Regions from separate parts of the Paenibacillus sp. S02 genome, predicted to be linked through region 4. Evidence: riboswitches for the same ligand, from Rfam matches in the RefSeq annotation. Region 4 holds a riboswitch; each other region holds the start of a gene.
What was found. A riboswitch is a leader RNA that binds a small molecule or an ion and turns the genes downstream of it on or off. The one in region 4 is predicted to bind thiamine pyrophosphate.

Region 1 (3,405 bases), 1.4 Mb from region 4:
ATTGGGCAATACGAATCGCCTCCTCTGCTGTTGTAGCCCCTGCTGTGTTGGGAAGAAGTGTATACCGGCTCAAATCCAGCATATCGAGAAAATGCTGCTTATCTCGTTCCTCCAAGTTCAATCTCCGTACAGCAAACGTCAATATTTCCGTCTCAGCAGCCTCTACGGCTTGGGATTGGATATCCAGATCAGAGAATTTTCCTGTTCCCAACAACAACCTTGAGGTAAAAGATGCTTTTCCAATGGTTAACATGATCAACCGCCTCCCACAAAATGTACAATCTCTAGGCAATCTCCATCCTTCAGTACCGCTTCATCATGATCTTCACGGGTCAATATACGCCGATTCAGCTCTACCACTACGGTTTTCACCTTTACATCAAGCTCATGTAGCAATTGATCCACATGAGTGATTCGATTAGAAAAGGTCAGGCTCTGGCCGTTAATCGTCAGCTTCATAAGCTTTCCTCCTTGAGAAGCTCAGAAGAAAATCTACTTATCCCAAGTTCAGCTGCACCAGCCCCATTAAGCATAGCTGCCATCGCACGCCCGGTAGCATCACTCAGCAGGACACCGTTGCGATAATGCCCGACGGCAGCATATACACCCTCGACTCCAGGAACAGTGCCTATAAAAGGATGACCTGATGCGGCCTGCGGACGTAAGCCCGCCCAAGTGCGTATAAAAGAAGCTTCACGGACGCGCGGCAGCCAAGCAGAGGCACGTGTCAGCAACCCCTCCAAGCCTCCTACGGTCACCTCTTCGTCATATTGATGCGGAAGGCTCGTTGCCCCAATCCAAAGCTCGTTATTTTGTTTAGGCACGAGGTAAATATCATCAGCATAAATGGTGTATTCTAACGGGTGATCCTTCAAGGAGACCGCTACCGCTTCGCCCTTGACCGGATAAAGTGGATATTCAAACCCAACTTGCGCTAGCAATTTCATGCTATCCAAGCCTCCAGCAATAATGACCTGATCGCAGGAAAAAAAGCCACTATCTGTTCGGACACCGTAAACTCGACCATCCTGTATGACCAGTTGCTCTGCCTGTGTACCAGACCATACCGTTGCCCCCAGCACCGCAGCAGCACCTGCATAAGCACGGCAAAGCTGGACAGGAGCCACTTGTGTCTCCTTTGAACGATATATTGCCCCAATCGCTTGTTCATCCAAACCTGGAATTCGTCGGGCCAATTCCCTCGCATCCCACCAGATAGGACAATCATCCTCTCGCGTTTTAGCAGCTTTCCAGCGTTTTTGGCCTTCAGTTTCCGTACGGAAAGGGGTCACAAATCCTTCTGTACGGAATTCCACCGAAATACCCGACAAACGCTCCAGATCACAGACAAGCTCAGGGAATGCGTCTCGACTTATGCGAGCAAATCGTGCCAGCTCAGAGTCGGTGAACTCTTCACTTTCCGCTGCCAGCATGCCAACTGCTGCTCCTGAGGCTCCCTCACCCGGGATCAATCGTTCCAGCATGATCGTACTTCTTCCCTCCTTGGCCACATGATAAGCAATGGCACTGCCGATGACACCTCCACCTATAACCAAGCATTCAGCGTGTCCTATCGCTCTTGCCTCTGTGTGTATCTTTGGCATTTGTCCCGTGTCTCCTCTCCATAAACCATTCTGCTTTCAGCTTGCCTCTACTCTCGTTTTCTCGCTACAGGCTGTGAACTACAAGATCTGCCATTCGCCTATATTCCATCGCAGCTGCAACAGGCGACTCAGCCTCCCATATACCAGACATCACCGCAATACCGCTTGCTCCGGCCATATAAAGCTCCGGGATATGGTGCGGTTGTATGCCGCCCAGCGCGATCACCGGAATGTTCGACAGCCTGCAAATATGTTCAAGCTGAGCTAAACCCCGCGGTACAATACCGGGCTTACAATGGGTCTCATATACGTGACCATAAAGTATATAGTCCGCTCCTGCCCGCTCGGCAGTCTGCGCCTCCTCCAAGGAATGCACAGATACTCCACAGCGTGTACCCTTTGGAAGTAGGCTTTTCACATCCGCTACAGGTAATCCATTAGCTGGTAGCTGGACGGCTCCAACCAAAGTAAGTAAAGCTACATCCACACGATCATTTACTACAATTTGTTGCAAAGGAACTCCCTGCTCCACCATGCTGCGAGTCAAAGAAAGCAATGCAGAGGCACCATTCTGTTTTAAACGTGCGTGTACATAATGAACATACGGACAAATCACAGCAGCCACTTGGGCGGCTTGTGCAAAAGTGCCCTTTTCCATCGAAATTGCGTGTAATTCGATTTTGTCTTCACCTCACATTGGACTAAAGAATCTAAGCTTAGCCAGCCACGTCTACCAGCAGTAATGAAAGGGGATTGTATGTGAATCGTCTACGGAAGCTCGAACAACTTAAAATGAACGAAACGCAAAAAAACCACTTCCCCAAGGAAGTGGTTTAACGAACGTCCAATAATCGAACGGACAATGATATCCGTATACGTGTATCGTCCCACGCACAAACAAAAATAAGATGGTGTTGCCTTGTTTGTACGGCGCTCACTTCCCTACGCTGGCATAACCCAGATCAGGTGCAAAGGGTCCGAAATCCATTTATTCCGTCTCAGCCGCATGGGCGGCTCCCCTAGTGTGACTATTTTATTGTATAAGCTAAAAATAGCTTAGCATATTTTCCTAATTCTGCAAACCCCACTTCGTGTGAAATATGCAGAACTGGATTTAACTGATTTTAGTTAACTTTACTTGACCATTCTTCCACATTCCACGTTTTGGTTACCCAATCCTCGTAAAAGTCCGGTTCGTGAGATACAAGCAATACGGTCCCTTTGTATTCCTTCAAGGCACGTTTCAGCTCATCCTTTGCTTTAACATCCAAGTGGTTGGTAGGCTCATCGAACAATACCCAGTTGCTTTCACGCATTAACAGTTTGCAAAGACGGACTTTAGCCTGTTCTCCACCACTAAGCGCTGATAGTGGACGCGTGATATGCTCATTTTTCAAACCGCAACGCGCCAAATGCGCTCGTACTTCATGCTGATTCAAATGCGGAAATTCATTCCACACATCGTCAATCGGTGTAATTTTCTCCGCCTTTACTTCCTGCTCAAAATAAGCGGGCTGCAAAAAATCACCTTGATAGGTTTTTCCACTGATTGGCGGAATTTTTCCCAATATGGTTTTGAGCAATGTCGATTTACCGACACCATTGTAGCCGACAATTGCAATCTTTTCGCCACGTTCAATCGTCATGGACATTTTAGGCAAAAGGGCATGTGTATAACCAATCTCAAAATCAATACCCTCAAATACCGTCTTTCCGCTTGCACGTGCCTCTTTGAATTGAAAGGTTGGTTTTGCGGCTTCTTCAGGCTTATCAATACGTTCGATCCGATCAAGCTGCTTTT
Region 2 (3,405 bases), 1.9 Mb from region 4:
TAACCTGTGTGCGCAAGCACGACAATAATGTCAGCACCTTCCGTCTTCATTTGAGGAATAAACTTTTTCGCCGTTTCCACAATATCCTTCGTAACGACTTTATCCTTCAAATTGGCTTCATCCCACTGCATAATTTGTGGTGTGACCAAGCCGATGACGCCCACTCTAAGGATGTGCTCTTGCCCCTTCTCGTCCGTTACTGTTTTATCAAGAATTCGATAAGGGGTAAAATAATTTTTAGTAGCTTGCTCCCCCTTATCAACATAAACATTCGCATTTACGTAAGGAAAATCGGCTCCCTTGAGCGATTTCTCCAGAAAGTCGAGACCATAGTTGAATTCGTGGTTGCCCACTGTCGCCGCATCATAGCCCATCAGGTTCATCATCTTGTAGACCGGATGGACACCGCCTTCTTTCTCGAAGGTTTTATTTCTGGCCATATAATCGCCTAATGGATTGCCCTGTAACAAATCACCGTTATCGAACAGCATGCTGTTTCTTGTTTCACTACGCGCCTGTTGGATCAAACCAGCTGTGCTAATCAAGCCATATTCGTTGGTTTCTTTGTCTGAATAGTAATCATAGTTCATCAGCGACGCATGAATATCCGTTGTTTCCATGATCCGCAAATTCACCGTAGCGCTATCGCGAGAATCGCTAGCTGCCCAGGATGGAGCGGCCGAAAACACCAGCATGCTACAAGCCACAACTGCTGCTGTAAACCCTTTAAACCAATTTTTACGAAATAACAAAATATACCCCTCCTCATTAAGGTGTATGCCTCATATACATACTTTTGCACATATATGTAAGCCTTGAACCCACCATTTCTATTTTAATCCAACGCCAGACAAAAGAGTAGTCATTTACTTAAATTATTTATGAAAAAATAATTAATTTTCTCAAAAATAAAAAGCCAGCAAACCTCCTAAAAAACTCGGAGATTCACCGGCTTATCCATTTATATTCGTATTATTTCTTCCAAACCTGGCGCTCAGATTGCTGACCCACATACTCAATGCGCGTCGGATTCACGTCCAGAATGACATAATCGGGATCATCCGGTCCGGAAAACCATTCCTTCAAGGAATCGTTCCACACTTGTTTGCGCAGTCCCTCATCAGCTGTAATCTGGACGGTAGCCTCAACTTCTACGACTTCCTTCGTACCACCAACTTCATAACCCAGCAGCAGATAAGCATTCGGATTGTCCTTTAGCTCATCCACTTTATGAGTTTTGCGATCTGTCGCCAGATGAATGTTCATTCCATCGTTAAAAAGGGCCATATAGCGTACTTTCGGTTTGCCACCCTCTACCGTACCTAACGAGCAAAATTTGTTGTTATCCAAAGCCTTCACAATGGCTTGTTCCAGTTGGTTGCGATCCAATGTTTCCGTTTTACCCACAGTACAACAACTCCTTTTCACGAATTTGAATTCTCTACGGCCACGCCATTGGGCACCAGCCCATCTGAACCTACCTGCGCAGCTGTTCTGAAAATAACATGACCGGATCGAATCGAATTGATTCATGCTCATTTTCAGATCAAAGCTCACAGTAAAAGTGTACCCTGTGGTTCGGCAAATGAACCGTCACCTCTCCCTTCATGCTGGACAGACCCACATTCAAGGCATATAATCGTCGTAGTAAACCCGAATAAATGAACCCATTAAACCATACAATGCCAGGGGTGCTGGAATCGGCCGGCTGAGAGTGTGTCCCAAGACACTGACCCTTACAACCTGATCTGGGTAATGCCAGCGTAGGAATGCTTAAGCAAGATGTGCCTTTTTTACATAGGACCATCCCTTACTTTGGTATATACAAGCGCAAGCGTCCCGGAAACTCGGGGCGCTTTTTTTGTTGAAGATTATGTTGTTGGAAAGATCGCGTCCGGCAGATGTTATTTTTAGAAAATGGGGAACTTAAGCTGTCTGATTGGACGGATAACGGGTAATTAAAGGAGAGAACACAACGATGAAGCGCATGAAAATGTTAAGCCTGGGACTGATCAGTCTGTGGCTCATGGCCCTGACCCTGACCGCTTGCGGTGGAAGTCCCCCCACATCCCAAGAAGCGGCTCCCGCTACCGACACTCAAACGTCTACTCCGGCAAAAGGGCTCAAAGATGTTAAAATCGTGCTCGACTGGACACCCAACACGAATCATACGGGACTCTATGTCGCTAAGGACAAAGGATTTTACGAAAAAGCGGGTTTGAATGTCCAAATTGTTCAACCTGGTTCAGGCGGAGCCGATCAAATGGTTGCTTCTAATGCTGCACCTTTTGGTATCAGCTACCAAGAAGGCGTCACACAGGCTCGTACGCAAGGCGTGCCGCTTGTATCCATTGCTGCGGTGATTCAGCATAATACCTCAGGCTTCGCAGCCCCGGTAGATCGCGGAATTAAGAGCCCGAAAGATTTTGAAGGTAAAAAATACGGCGGTTGGGGCTCTCCCGTAGAAGAAGCGGTCATGAAATCCATCATGGATTCAGACAAAGGCGATGTGAGCAAAGTGAAGATCGTCAACATGGGCAATGCAGACTATTTTACAGCCGTGAAGCGGGATATCGACTTTGCCTGGATTTTCTACGCATGGACCGGAATCGAGGCCCAGCTTCGAGGTGAGCCATTGGATATGCTGTATGTAAAAGATTATTCCAAAAGCCTCGATTACTATACGCCTGTAATTGTGAGCAACGAACAGACGATAAAAAATGATCCCGCGCTGGTCAAAGCGTTCATGGACGCTACCGCACAAGGCTATGAATACACTATCACCCATCCAGAAGAAGCCGCGGACATCTTAAGCAAAGCTGTACCAGAGCTGGATAAAAAACTGGTGCTCGCCAGCCAAAAATGGCTAAGCCCGCGTTATCAGGACGATGCCGCGCAATGGGGCGTGCAAAAAGCGGAGGTATGGCAAAACTATTCGGACTGGATGTACGAACGCAAGCTGCTCAGCAAGCCTTTGGAAGTCGATAAAGCCTTCACAAACGACTTCCTGCCCAAGCGCTAATCATTTGTTAAAACGCTAAATAAGACTGAACTAGAGAAGTGAACGAAGCGCCACTACGCAGTCGGATGGTGCTTCCCATCGCTGTTGTACCCAGATTTCTTTTATGAATATCCAGAGGTTGAAATCTCGGTACAAAGGCGAACGCTAACGCTTGTACAGCACCATTCCGCCCACTTCGTTCTCGTTCCACTTGGTTATTCTTTAGTCTCATAGTATCTAAGCGCTAAGTGGGTGCGTTTGTGTGTTAAAAATGCCACACAAACCAGCTTTAAAAATAGGGTGCTTTTAAGGCGGGCAGCAGCGTAGCGGTTCATTTGAATCTGGAGAAGCGAAGCGTTCGCCTTTGCCGTTGGATTCTTACCTTTAAAATTTAATTCAAAGAA
Region 3 (3,405 bases), 2.4 Mb from region 4:
ACACAGCGGAAAGACTTTTTTCGACCATTCTCATATTTGGCATATGGAGCAAAACCGGGAACTGGCTGGGCTGTCTTCCCTGTTTATGGAGACAGAGTATCGCGTTATCACGGACGAAGCAAGCGAGGAAGAGGTCATTCGCTGGTGGAACGAGATGACAGAGGATGGTCATGAGGGGATTGTGATCAAGCCGGAACGCTTTTTGATGAAAAATCGGGACAAGATGATTCAGCCTGCAATCAAGGTGAGAGGCCGGAAGTATTTGCACATCATTTACGGTATGGATTATCTTGCCCCTGAGAATTTAAAGCGTCTGAAGCAGCGTCGAACGAACAAAAAGGAGCGTCATGCCCTGATGGAAGGAGCGCTTGGTATGGAAGGCGTGGAACGTTTTGTCCGCAAGGATACGGTAGATCGTATTCATGAATGCGTCCTTGCCGCGCTATCTCTGGAATCGGAGCCGATTGATCCGAGATTGTAGTTTGCGAAGGAGGGATTGAGATGGAAAGGGGTACACCGTTAATTGATATTGGCGTGAACTTGATGCACCGTTCGTTTCATGCGGATCGGGAACAGGTGGTAGAGAGAGCCGCAGCTGTAGGGATTTCACCCCTGATTATTACCGGGACTAGTGTCCGCAGCAGTCGGGAGGCTTCTCAGTATGCAGCACGTTATCCGGGCAAGTTGTATGCGACAGCTGGCGTGCATCCCCATGATGCCAAAGACTGCAGCGCAGATACGATTCAGCAGCTCCGCCAGCTGGCGAGTCAGCCGCAGGTTGTATCCATAGGGGAATGCGGATTGGACTATAACCGTGATTTTTCGCCGCGTGATGTGCAGCGCCGATGGTTTGGGGAGCAAATCCAACTGGCGGGTGAGCTGAATATGCCGTTATTTCTGCATGAACGAGATGCACATGAGGATTTTGTTGCTATGCTTCGGGAATATCAAGGGCTTGTCGATAAAGCGGTAGTGCATTGTTTTACCGGCACGGAACAGGAATTGCATACGTATGTAGAAATGGGACTGTATATCGGGATCACCGGCTGGATTTGCGACGAACGGCGTGGCAAACATCTGCGTGAACTGGTCAGAGATATTCCCTTGGACCGTCTGATGATTGAAACGGATGCTCCATTTTTGACCCCGCGTAATTTGCCCGTTAAGCCTAAAGAAGGGCGTAATGAGTCGATGTATCTCGCTCACATTGCTGCTACGGTTGCCGAATGTACAGGCCGAAGCATGATGGAGATCGAAATCGCCACGACGGAGACAGCCAAACGTTTCTTCGGATTATAGGATTGTCAAAGCCATAGATGTGGTATATATTATAGTGAATTAAAAAAGCATTGTCGGGAGCTTGAGAAAGTCAGGCTGAGAGGGTGGCCCTTGCCACTGACCGTGAAATCTGATCTGGGTAATGCCAGCGTAGAGAAACCAAGAACACTATACAGGAATGCCGCTTGTTTCGCGGTTGTCGATAGATTCAATGTATGTCCTAGCATTTTACCTTGACCCTGACTTTGGCTTGGTATCAGTGTAGTAGCTTAGACTACTGGTTATATAAGGCATATCGACGAATGATGTTTTGTATGGTGCTTCACCTTTTACTGCGCATAAAGCTTGCCTGGAGATTCAGCTCCAGACAAGCTTTTTTTTATGGCCAAGAGGCCAATTATAAGGAAAAAGGGGAGCACGCAATAATGAATACTGCTGTAAGAGCGTCCAAAGGGTTGAAGCTGACTGATATTTTGGTCACGATTGTGATCGCTGTTGTGTTCGGGTTAGTCTACAAAATATGGGGACCTGCCTATGATTTAATGAAACCATTTGGTCTACACGCCGAGCAACTGATGTATGGCATGTGGTTTATGGCAGGCACGTTTGCTTATCTCATCATTCGCAAGCCGGGTGTTGCAATTTTGGCAGAGGTGGCAGCGGCAACGGTCAGTGCTTTTTTGGGAAGCGAATGGGGGATGTCCACTTTGTACTATGGCCTGCTGCAAGGCTTGGGAGCGGAGCTGTTTTTTGCAGCTTTTCTGTATCGGAACGCAAACCTGTGGGTTGCTTCGCTAGCCGCGGCTGGGGCGGCTGTCGCTTCTCTAATTTTAGATTTCAGCTACGGGTATATTGATCAGCTTTCGACCTGGAACTATGTTTTGTATATTGGTTTTCGCATGATTGGCAGCATTGTGATTGCCGGGGTATTCGCGTTCTATCTGGCTAGGGCATTGGAGGTAACCGGAGTTACGCGAAGTTTGAGGCCTGCAACGGAACAAGATTATAAGGGGCTGGATTGATGAGCCAGGCAACCGAAGATGTGGTGGCTTCGATCACCCGTCTTCGGTTGAAATTCCCCGGTGAGCAGGAGCTGCTTTTTCACAATATGTCTTTGTCTGTCCACAAGGGAGAAAAGCTGCTGCTGCTGGGACCAAGTGGATGCGGTAAATCAACGCTGCTCCAAGTGCTAAGCGGTCTGATTCCACGCACGATAGAAGTGCCTATGAAATGCGATGCTGCTGTAATCCCAAGTGTCTCAGGTATTGTATTTCAAGATCCTGATACGCAGTTTTGTATGTCATATGCAGACGAAGAACTGGCTTTTGTGTTGGAAAATAATCAGGTTCCTCGTGAGCAGATGCGATCCCGTATTCGCGAGCTGCTGATACAGGTTGGTCTATCAACGGAGGATATACACATGCCCATTGGCAGCATGTCACAGGGAATGAAGCAGCGGCTGGCAATTGCGTCTGTGCTGGCTATGGAGCCAGAAGTGCTTTTTCTGGATGAGCCCACGGCTTTGTTGGACGAGGAAGGCACTACACAGGTGTGGGATACCATTCGAAACATTTCGGTAGACCAGACACTGGTGATTGTGGAGCATAAAATTAATGAAATTGTCCATGATGTGGATCGGATTGTAGTGCTTTCTGCTCAAGGGGAGATTATTGCGGATGGAAGGGCGGAAGAAGTATTTCATGTGCATCGGCAGGCATTGTCCGAGTACGGCGTGTGGTATCCGGGAGTATGGAATGAATCGTCTTCGCCACGTTGGAGTGAAACAGTGACGCAACAGAACGGTGCGGGGATTGATTTGCTGGAGCTGGAGCATTTTAGCGGCCTCCGCAGTTTAAGTCCAGTGATTTATGTGGAGCATGCGCAGGTGAAGCCTGGCGACTGGATTGGCGTGGTTGGTGAAAACGGGGCTGGCAAAAGCTCGCTGCTGCTCTCCATGATGCGCTTACTTCGCACACAGGGACGTTATAGCATGCGCGGAATTGAGGCAGGCAGTACGGAACAACTGGCAGAGCGTATCGGGTTCGCGTTTCAAAATCCCGAGCTGCAATTCGTAGCACACACCGTACGAAAGGAACTAGAGTATTCGTTACCCAAGAGCTTGTTCAC
Region 4 (3,405 bases):
TGTGTATGAACAGTCCGTACTCGTTTGCCGCTCAGCTCTGTAAAGGCGGTTCCGTCAAAGAGCAGGTCAATAATTTGTCTGCTGTTCTCACTCTCGTCAGCGTGGCCGCCCTTGATCACAACGAATTTTGGTCCCATACTGCTAATATGTCTCGCAGCCTCGCGGCGATCCTCCATTGTACGGATGCTGATCCCTGTCAGGGCTTCCGCCTCCGGGATATTCGGTGTAACGACTAGGGCCAAGGGAAGCAGGTCGTCCTTCAAAGCCTGCACCGCTTCCAGTTGCAGCAGTTCAGCACCTCCCTTGGCAATCATCACGGGATCGACGACGACCTTTTTCCAGTCGAACTTTCGGATCTGCTCGCTCACAAGACGGATGATACCCGCATTAAACAGCATGCCAGTCTTTAGGGCATCCACTCCAAGGTCTAATCCTACAGCTTCGATCTGTTCCGCTGTTGCTTCCTGTGGCAGCGGATATACGCCGTGAACCCCTAAGGTATTCTGTACGGTAACGGCCGTAATAGCCGACATGCCGTAAACGCCAAGCTCCTGAAAGGTTTTGAGATCGGCTTGAATTCCGGCCCCGCCGCCACTGTCCGAACCGGCAATCGTCAGTGCTCTGGGTACACGAACGTCTGTCATCGCGCACCACCTGCTGTGGTTGTTCCGGCTTCACGGACAGTGACATGCCCCTCCAGCGAACCTGTATGTAGTTTGGCGAGCTCGTCGAGAAAGGCAATCTGGAAGCTACCGGGCCCCAGCTCTGCGGTACGTGCTGCGGCTCGGGAAGCTGCTGCACCGTAAAATGCCAAGCCTGCTGTACCTGCGAGCAGCAGGTTGGGTTCAACAGCCGCAAAGGCACCTAACACAGAGGTCAGTAGGCAGCCTGCTCCGGTTACCTTCGTGAGCAGCGCGTCTCCGCCGCTAATCATTCGTGCTTCGGCCCCATCGGTGATGACGTCCTCTTTTCCAGTGATGACAACCATTGAATTGAGCGTTTGAGCAGCCCGAATTGCCAGATCGACATGGCCGCTGTCAGCACTGTCACCTGCATCTACGCCTTTAATCTCACGCGCTTCTCCAACAAGATGCGCGACTTCGGCTGCATTGCCTCGCACCAATGAGATTTTGACTTCTCTCAGGATTCGCAGTGCCGACTCAGTTCTAAAGCTCGTTGCTCCCGCACCGACCGGATCTAGCAGGACCGGAACACCGTGTGCATTCGCCGATTGTCCAGCAATGATCATGGCATCCACCAGTTCGCGGTTCAGCGTACCGATGTTTAACACGACGGCTCCCGCTATTTTTGCCATGTCTGCTACTTCCTCGGGTGCATAGGCCATCACTGGGGAGGCGCCCAATGCATACAGGCCGTTGGCCGTAAAGTTAGTGACTACCACATTGGTCATATTGTGAACGAGGGGTTTGCTGTTTTGTACCTTCGTCAGGAGATCTGAATAACTTTTTTCCCATGTACTCATAATGATTATCCTCTCTATAGTTGGTGGTTCAACAGGGCATTAACCGTACTTCACGCATCGAATCGCCAGGCTGACTATTCCAAGACCGCTGCCTGCATCTGGACCGGCCATTCTTCCTGGTTATAAGCCATGTCCCAGAACTTATATTCCAGCTGGCAGCTCAGTATAAAATGCTCAATCATCTGCTCTCGCTCAGCAGCCGTTGCGCCTTCCGCCCAAGCATCTACACGTTCTCGGAACTTGAGTGTTGTATCATCAAGCTGGTCTCCATAGAAGCCCATCCATTCATAGAACGGATGGGACTCATCCGGCTTTACTTCATCCAGCAGCCTGCGACCAATCTCGGCATACGTCCACATACATGGCAGCAACACAGCCAAGATCTCGCCCAGGCTGCCCTCATGCGCAACTGTCAGCATGTGACGGATATAGTGATGGGCCGACGGAGCGAGTGGATATCCCTGCAACTCTTCATAGGTCACCCCTGCGATAGCACAAAAATTTTGATGCGGATGAACCTCGCTGTGGAGAATAAAAGAGATTTGTTCATTAAATACAGCCATGTCCTCCCGATTCGTGGATTTGGAGATTGCGATGCCGTATATCCGCATGTAGGCGTTCAAATATTCAAAGTCCTGTTTTACATAGTGAATCAGCTGTCCCCTTGTCAAACTTCCTTCAGCAATGCCTCTCACAAAGGGATGCTCAAAAATCGCTTGAAAAATGCCGTCCGCCTGCCGACGGAGTTCTTGTGTAAAACTCAATTTCCCCACCTCCATTAATTGAAGAGCAAGAAGTCCTGTAAGGATACAATTCCGGAACAACGCTAAAAAGCCGCCCCGGAAAAATGGAGCGGCTTCAACATAGGCCCAATGCGCAAAAAACGCTTGAAACCTTATATACGAAGGCTCCACTTTCCTACGCTAGTACGAACTAGATCAGGTTCAAAGGGTCCAAGATACGTTCTTGTCTCAGCCATAGTGGCTCCCCTAGTGGACTTCTATTCTATTGACTATTACTGTACATACGTTCATACGCTATGTCAAACATAGTGTGCAAATATGAACTACACATTTTTTGTGAAGACATAAATTCCATCTAATCTAGTGAGCGGGCTTGACCTGACGTATTCTGCCTGTCTGAACAAGGTAATCTCTTCCCTAAACGGAGTGTTAGTGAGGATGATGAATTACACTTTCCACTGCTTTGACCTTGGCATATTCCGGTTTCCACATTGCATCTTGTATAGCTTGTTCCACATCTGAAATGTGCGCCTGCGCTACCTGATCCTGAATCGCGGCTTTTGCAACCGCAATCGCAACAGTGTACGAAACTTCGCGTAATTTTCGGATATGAGGGAGTAGCGCACCGCCAGGCTTATTCGAATCTACACCATTGGCAACAGCAACTGCTGCGGCTGTAAACATCGCAGGGGTAATCCTTTTGGCTTTAACCACAATCGCACCCAGACCCAGTCCCGGAAAAACAAAGGCATTGTTCGCCTGTCCAATCTCAAAATTTGTATCGTTATAGGTGACGGGCTCAAAAGGACTTCCGGTTGCGATCAGTGCTCTGCCATCTGTCCACCGGATCAAATCCTCGGGTACTGCTTCTGCAAGGTTTGTAGGATTGGACATGGGCATAATGATCGGGCGTTCTACATGCTTCGCCATCTCCTTGATGATCTCTTCAGAAAAGGCACCTGCTACACCGGAAGTTCCAATCAATATCGTAGGCTTCACCTGACGGATGACCTCCAGTAGCGGTATTTTGCCGTCACCTGACCGGGTCCATGAGCTGACTTCATCCTTTTTGCGCACATACGGTTTCTGATACTCCAATACGTCTTCCATATCTTCCGTTAACAGCCCACGATAATCAAAGGCCCAAAAGGACTTGAATGAATCATCTGCGGAAAGGCC

Region 1: it holds a riboswitch for thiamine pyrophosphate, as region 4 does, so the genes downstream of both, KAI36_RS14390 (thiamine phosphate synthase) here and tenA (thiaminase II) in region 4, are expected to answer to the same signal.
Region 2: it holds a riboswitch for thiamine pyrophosphate, as region 4 does, so the genes downstream of both, KAI36_RS02185 (ABC transporter substrate-binding protein) here and tenA (thiaminase II) in region 4, are expected to answer to the same signal.
Region 3: it holds a riboswitch for thiamine pyrophosphate, as region 4 does, so the genes downstream of both, KAI36_RS04665 (ECF transporter S component) here and tenA (thiaminase II) in region 4, are expected to answer to the same signal.

Annotation. Positions count from the first base shown of each region.
Region 1 is NZ_CP073682.1:3,276,312-3,279,716, forward strand. Features, by position in the region: gene KAI36_RS14375 (thiazole synthase) at 1-253, opposite strand, end outside; gene thiS (sulfur carrier protein ThiS) at 256-459, opposite strand; gene thiO (glycine oxidase ThiO) at 456-1,604, opposite strand; gene KAI36_RS14390 (thiamine phosphate synthase) at 1,669-2,262, opposite strand; TPP riboswitch at 2,527-2,635, opposite strand; gene KAI36_RS14395 (ABC-F family ATP-binding cassette domain-containing protein) at 2,729-3,405, opposite strand, start outside.
Region 2 is NZ_CP073682.1:485,075-488,479, reverse strand. Features, by position in the region: gene KAI36_RS02195 (bifunctional 2',3'-cyclic-nucleotide 2'-phosphodiesterase/3'-nucleotidase) at 1-752, opposite strand, end outside; gene KAI36_RS02190 (pyridoxamine 5'-phosphate oxidase family protein) at 973-1,407, opposite strand; TPP riboswitch at 1,678-1,787, shown strand; gene KAI36_RS02185 (ABC transporter substrate-binding protein) at 1,979-3,022, shown strand; gene KAI36_RS02180 (hypothetical protein) at 3,030-3,212, opposite strand; gene KAI36_RS02175 (hypothetical protein) at 3,217-3,405, opposite strand, start outside.
Region 3 is NZ_CP073682.1:1,031,556-1,034,960, forward strand. Features, by position in the region: gene KAI36_RS04655 (polynucleotide kinase-phosphatase) at 1-481, shown strand, start outside; gene KAI36_RS04660 (TatD family hydrolase) at 502-1,299, shown strand; TPP riboswitch at 1,344-1,453, shown strand; gene KAI36_RS04665 (ECF transporter S component) at 1,704-2,300, shown strand; gene KAI36_RS04670 (ABC transporter ATP-binding protein) at 2,300-3,405, shown strand, end outside.
Region 4 is NZ_CP073682.1:4,681,208-4,684,612, reverse strand. Features, by position in the region: gene thiD (bifunctional hydroxymethylpyrimidine kinase/phosphomethylpyrimidine kinase) at 1-644, opposite strand, end outside; gene thiM (hydroxyethylthiazole kinase) at 641-1,483, opposite strand; gene tenA (thiaminase II) at 1,558-2,247, opposite strand; TPP riboswitch at 2,382-2,484, opposite strand; gene KAI36_RS20710 (NAD-dependent malic enzyme) at 2,656-3,405, opposite strand, start outside.